2 regions of the Chryseobacterium sp. Marseille-Q3244 genome follow, and region 2 is predicted to be linked to the other one. Evidence: riboswitches for the same ligand, from Rfam matches in the RefSeq annotation. Region 2 holds a riboswitch; the other holds the start of a gene.

Region 1 (3,429 bases), on a different contig from region 2:
CGCTGGTGGCAACCATTACAGGGTCAAAGACAATAGGTATTTTAGGATATTCTGCTAATGTGGAAACAATAGTTTCTACCAGTTGAGACGTATGAACCATTCCAATTTTTATAGCATCGGGAACAATGTCGTCCAAAATGGCTTTGATCTGGTCAGCAACTGCCTCTACGGGAATAGGATATATTTTTCGTACTCCCTGTGTATTTTGTACAGGCAAAGCCGTTAATACAGATGTGGAAAAGCAACCTAGAGCAGAAGTTGTTTTAATGTCAGCCTGAATACCAGCACCGCCGCTTCCGTCGAAACCTGCAATAGTTAATACGGAAGAATATTTGTATTTTTTCATTTTACAATTTCATTTTTTAATTCATAAGCTACTTTTTGAGGATCAGCAGCACTGCATATTGCGGAAACTACTGCGAGACAATCTGCTCCGGCATTGATTACTGCTCTTGCATTTTTCAGATGAATATTGCCTATTGCAACCAAAGGCTTTTCTGTAAGCTGCCTGATTTGAGTAATTCCTTCCAATCCCCATTCTATAATAGTATCTGTTTTGGTTTTTGTTTTAAAAACAGGGCTTATTCCCAGATAGTCGGCTACTGCAGTTTGTTCGTTGCCAAGCTGAGCCAGGTGTTCTATAGAATAACCAATCATTTTATTCCCGATCAAAGGTCTCTGCCTTAGATCCCGAGGAGTTGCATCGCTGTTGCCAACGTGTATTCCAGCTGAATTTACTTTTTCAGTAACAGTGATATTATCGTTGATGATAAGAGGAATACCATATTTATCTGTAATTTCAATAAGCTGTGTGGCTTTTTGAAGGAATATTTCATTGTTGTCATTTTTTTCACGAAGCTGTATAATATCCACACCTCCTAATATGGACTGTTCAGCAACTTCCAGGAAGTTTTTTCCCATACAATCTGCTTCAGAAATTACCAGGTATAATGAGTAAGGGAAAGTATTTATACTCATGATCTTTCAATTTTTAAATGACCGTTAAATTCTTCTTCTGTAATGTTGTATAGTTTATCAATCAAGTTGACTTGAAGACTGCCTGGGCCTTTGCTTTCACGAACAGCCATTTCGCCTGCTATTCCCAATAATGACATTGCAGCGGCAGTTCCAGATATTGTATCTTCCGTAACACCTATAAATGCTCCGATTAATGCTGTTGCAGAACATCCCAGACCCGTTACTTTGGTCATGAGAGCATGTCCGTTTTTGATTTGTATAGATTGATTTTGGCTCAGGATAATATCCGTTTCACCCGAAATACATACGATAGCGTTGTATTGGTTAACCAGGATGTGTGCAGCTTCAACAGCGTCATTACTTTCTGCTGTACTGTCTACCCCTTTGGTGACTGTTGTATTGGTTTTGGCGAGTGCGATAATCTCAGAAGCATTACCCCTGATTACTGTAGGATGGAATTGTAACAGCTGATGTAATACCTGATCACGAAAAGAGGTAGCTCCTGCACCAACCGGATCCAACACCCAGGGTTTATGGAGTGTATCAGCAGTTTCAGCAGCTATAAGCATAGATTCTGCCCAATATTCATCAAGAGTACCAATATTAATAACCACCGAATGGGCTATATTGATCATTTCTTTGATTTCAGAGTGGGCATGTGCCATAATCGGAGAAGCTCCTGCAGCCAAAAGAGCATTGGCAGTATTGTTCATCACTACATAGTTGGTTATGTTATGAACAAGAGGAGACTTTTGTCGTACAAGTTGAACTTCTTGCCAAAGATTTTTTTCCATTGTTATCATTAAAATAAAAATAGCTTTAGGAAAAAATCCGAAACAAAAGACATCAAGAAATCACGTCATTTTGCTTTTTCCTACGTCGGTGTAAGCCGTATCAGGTTCAAAGGGACTCTCTCAATTCTTTTCAGAATACCCCTAAAGCAAAACAAATGTATAAAAATTATCAGAGGAAGCAAAAGGCTTTAACAGATTTTGTAGAAAGCATATTATCTCTCTACCAGCTCTTTTACCGGTTCTCCGTAATAATCAATTTCTGTTGTATTGATCTGAAGAAGCTGGTACCATTTCCTGAAAGCCCCTATGAAAACAATCAGCATCAGTATCATTGCTGTTACAGCTAAAGCAGCCAGTAGATATTGTTCTTTGGGAATATAAATGCTGGTCACCTGAATGTATCCTGCCCAGAAAGTAATGATTGCCATAAAAACACCGGGAATGGCAGAACATAGTGCATATTTTCCCCTGTTCATTCTGATGAGCATCGTAGTACAGACAATTAAGCCACAAGCAGCCAACAGTTGATTACTGATTCCAAATAATGGCCAGATACTGCTTACATTTCCGGTATATACCAAATATCCCCAGGCAAAAGTAAAGAGTAAACTACTGATGATAATTCCGGGAACCCAGTTTTTATCATTAAATTTTGGAACAACAGATCCTAGCATTTCCTGTAAAAAGAAACGTCCTACTCTGGTGCCGGCATCAATAGCTGTAAGAATAAAAACAGCTTCAAACATAATGGCAAAATTATACCAGTAGGCGGTTAGTTGATCCATATAAGGGATTTTGTTAAAAATATGAGCCATTCCTACCGCCAGAGATACGGCACCGCCCGTTCTTCCATAAAGGTCAATACCTATTTTTTGAGAATAATAATCGATGTCTACTCCATGTAATGAAGGGTGCGTTGCAAGGAATGAATCATAAGCCTCTTTCGGGGTATTGATCGCGAAATAGTCGCCTGGCATCAGGGTGCAGGCAGCAATTAAAGCCATGAGTGCGACAAAGCCTTCTACCAGCATGGCACCATATCCCACGAAAAGAATTTCTCTTTCTTTGTTGAGCATTTTCGGTGTTGTTCCTGTAGCAATCACGGCATGAAATCCTGAAATTGCTCCACAGGCAATCACAATAAAAATAAAGGGAAGTACAGGACCTCCAATGACAGGGCCACCACCATTTACAAATGCTGTAATAGCTGGCATCTGTACAGTAGGGTGGATGACAATAACGCCAATGGCTAGCATAATGATCGTCCCGATTTTAAGATAAGTTGAAAGGTAATCTCTCGGAACGAGAAGCAGCCAAACAGGTAATACCGATGCCAGGAAACCATAAAGAGGTATAGCAATAGAAATGGTTTTAATATCCCATGAAAATAAATTATTCAGGGTAGGATTTTGCATAAGACTATGCCCACCGATAATTCCGGCAATTAATAGGATTCCTCCCAGAATACTTGCAAAAAGAACACTATTTTTTTTATAACGCATAATCAGCCCCATAATGATGGCAATAGGCATTGTAATGATTACCGTAAATAATGACCATGAGGCTTCGTGCATCGCATTGATACAGGCAAGTGACAATCCTGCCAATGTGAGAATTAATATGAATAAAATGGCAAAACCGGCTACTGTTCCGGTTG
Region 2 (3,429 bases):
GCACATCCAAACCATCCGATCATTGCTGCTCCAATTCCTGAAGTGATATGATCATAGCCTGGTGCAATATCTGTAGTTAGGGGACCTAAAGTATAGAAAGGTGCTTCATCACATACTTCCAATTGTTTCTCCATGTTTTCTTTGATCATGTGCATCGGAACGTGCCCAGGGCCTTCAATCATCACCTGTACGTTGTGCTTCCAGGCAATTTTTGTTAGTTCGCCTAATGTTTCCAGCTCTGCAAACTGAGCCGCATCATTGGCATCAGCAATAGATCCAGGACGTAAACCGTCTCCTAATGAAAAAGCCACATCATACTTCTTCATGATCTCGCAAATCTCCTCAAAATGAGTGTATAAAAAGTTTTCCTTATGATGATACAAGCACCATTTGGCCATAATAGAACCCCCTCTGGAAACGATTCCCGTTACTCTGTTTGCTGTCAGGTGAATATATCTTAATAAAACTCCGGCATGGATGGTAAAATAAGAAACACCCTGTTCTGCTTGTTCTATCAAGGTATCTTTAAAAACTTCCCAGGTTAAATCTTCAGGTACTCCTTTTACCTTTTCAAGCGCCTGATAAATCGGAACAGTACCAATTGGAACCGGACTATTTCTGATAATCCATTCTCTGGTTTCATGAATATTCTTTCCTGTAGAAAGATCCATAATGGTATCTGCACCCCATCGGCAAGCCCAGACTGCTTTTTCCACTTCTTCATCAATACTTGACGAAACCGCACTGTTTCCGATATTCGCATTGATTTTTACCAGAAAATTTCGTCCAATAATCATCGGTTCACTTTCCGGATGATTGATATTATTCGGGATAATAGCTCTTCCTGCAGCAATTTCATCCCTTACAAACTCTGGAGTAATTTTGCTTTTTGGAGTATTCGCTCCAAAGCTGTTTCCGATATGCTGGCAAGCCATTTCTTTTGGAACCGTCGCAAGCTGTTCTATTCTTTGGTTTTCTCTGATCGCAATGTATTCCATTTCAGGAGTAATGATTCCCTGTTTTGCATAATAAAGTTGAGTCAGTTCCTTACCATCCTGAGCAACTTTAGGTTTATGATCGTAAGAAAAACGCAATTCATCAAGCTTTGGATCTGCCAGTCGGGCTTTCCCATATTCAGATGTAATTCCTTCCAGAATCGTAACATCTTCTCTGTCCAGAATCCATTGTTCTCTTATTCTTGGAAGTCCTTTCTGAATATCAATGATTGCATTTTCATCGGTATAAGGTCCTGATGTATCATAGATTGTTACCGGAGCATTTTCTTCAAAATCTCCATTAGTCAGCTTAGTAGGGCTAAGTTGTATTTCACGCATTGCTACATTGATAGGATGAATTTTTCCTTCAACATAAATTTTCTTTGAGTTCGGAAATGGCGAACATGTAATTGAATGAGCCATAAATATGGGTATTAAGTATGAGAATTATCCGCCCTGAGTGGCAGTAATGATTAAAATTGAATCTTGATTGTTAAGAGGAGTTTCCGCCCAGGCTGACAGCGGAACAATACGATTGTTGAGTGCTACGGCAATACCTTTCTTTTTTCCAGGTAATTCCATAGCCAATAATGCTTCCAGGTTCTCAGGAAGTACATCAAATGTTTTTCGGGTGTGGTTGATTATAAGTTCCATTCCTAATGATTTAAATATACTTTAGGAATGGCTATTATTGTACAATAGAATGTACAGCAAAAGTCATCTACTTTTCCCTACGCTGGTATAATCCAGATCAGGTTCAAAGGGTAAAGTCTCAGTCTGTAAAAACAGACACCCCTAAAGTGTGGGACGAAGTTAGCTATTTTTTCAGAATGGGCAAAATCAAATTTTCAGGAAACAAAAAATCCATCTCAACTTTGGAGATGGATCTTATTAATATTTATTCAAAATGCATTAATAGAAAAGCTTTAAGCTGCCATTGGTATTATATTGATTAGTCCAATTTGATTGATTCAGAAAAAATTCGGAGCTATAAGGTTGATATTCTTTTGAAATTCTTCTCTGAGGATTATTTTTTGATAATGAAAAGTAGAAATAATCTTCAAAAATTCCCAAATTCTTAAATGGATTTTGTGCAGAATCAAAATTATCAAATGTAATTTCGTTCGTAATGTATGCATCAATATTATTATGCTTTTCAGTTTTAGTTGCCTTTTCTAAATTTCCTGAATTATTATAAATAAACTTTTCTACATACGTCAAAATATAATCTTGTGGGTCAGTTGGATCGTATGGAACGTTAGGATATTGAGTTAAGATCTCCATTAACTTTCCTGAAGCGTCATAAGTATAGGTCAAATACTTATCCATATATGAATTATTAACCTCTGGAATAACTAATTTAATAACTCTACCTTGATTATCAAATTCAAACCTTCTTTCCTTCAATTGAACATTGAAACTAGGGTCAGAGCTATAGTTTTTCATAATTGCTGTATTTCCTGTATACGTTATCATTGTATACACTGATTTTGAATAAGCATAAGAAAACCCCGTGCTTCCAGAAAGTTCCAACTTTCCTCCTACTTTTTTACTAACTCTTCCCTGAGAATCATATTCGAAAATATAATTTTGTTCCAATTCATTAAACACAGGTGATAAAACAGGATAATTCCACGAGATTTTGCTTGTATTTTCAGTAACCGTCTGTTGTGAATTATCAATAGGCATTTCATCATTGTCTGAACAAGATGCCATAACCAGCAATGTGGCTAATAAAAGTGATTTGAATTTCATGTTATAGTTTATGATATGGTTATTCTTCACAAGCTCTCCAAACCGCATCATTCTGCGGAACAGGAGCTATGATTTCTATGTTTTCTTTAGTAACAGGATGAATAAATTCCAGTTTCCTTGCATGAAGATTAATTCCTCCATCCGGATTCGAACGTGGAGATCCATATTTTAAATCTCCTTTGATCGGAACCCCTGTTTTAGATAACTGAGCTCTGATCTGGTGATGTCTTCCTGTTTCAAGATCTATTTCAAGAAGAAGATAATTATCTAAAGTCTTGATAACATTATAGGTCAGGATTGCTTCCTTAGCTCCTTCAGTAGCTTTTGGAAAAACAATCGCTTTGTTATTTTTTTCATTCTTCTTTAAATAATGAACCAATCTTTGGCTTTGTGGAATCATCTCTTTTCCCACTACTGCCCAATACGTCTTTTTAACTTCACGATTCTTCACCATCTGGGTAAGGCGGGAAAGTGCTTTTGAAGTTTTAGCATAAATGACCAAGCCTGAAGTAGGGCGGTCTATACGATGAACCAAGCCGAGAAAAACATTTCCCGGCTTAGCATCTCTTATCTTTATAAAATTCTTAATAGATTCTAATAGTGATTCATCACCGGTCTTATCGCCTTGTACAAGCTGTCCGACTTTTTTGTTCACTACAAGAAGATGGTTATCTTCATA

What was found. A riboswitch is a leader RNA that binds a small molecule or an ion and turns the genes downstream of it on or off. The one in region 2 is predicted to bind thiamine pyrophosphate.
Region 1: linked by a shared signal. The riboswitch ahead of thiM (hydroxyethylthiazole kinase) and the one ahead of thiS (sulfur carrier protein ThiS) in region 2 are both predicted to bind thiamine pyrophosphate.

Annotation. Positions count from the first base shown of each region.
Region 1 covers NZ_CALNWX010000002.1:154,841-158,269, forward strand. The annotation lists gene thiD (bifunctional hydroxymethylpyrimidine kinase/phosphomethylpyrimidine kinase) at 1-346, opposite strand, end outside; gene thiE (thiamine phosphate synthase) at 343-978, opposite strand; gene thiM (hydroxyethylthiazole kinase) at 975-1,772, opposite strand; TPP riboswitch at 1,833-1,925, opposite strand; gene NBX25_RS03810 (carbon starvation CstA family protein) at 1,985-3,429, opposite strand, start outside.
Region 2 covers NZ_CALNWX010000001.1:624,660-628,088, reverse strand. The annotation lists gene thiC (phosphomethylpyrimidine synthase ThiC) at 1-1,418, opposite strand, end outside; gene thiS (sulfur carrier protein ThiS) at 1,443-1,649, opposite strand; TPP riboswitch at 1,707-1,802, opposite strand; gene NBX25_RS02890 (hypothetical protein) at 1,908-2,750, opposite strand; gene NBX25_RS02885 (RluA family pseudouridine synthase) at 2,770-3,429, opposite strand, start outside.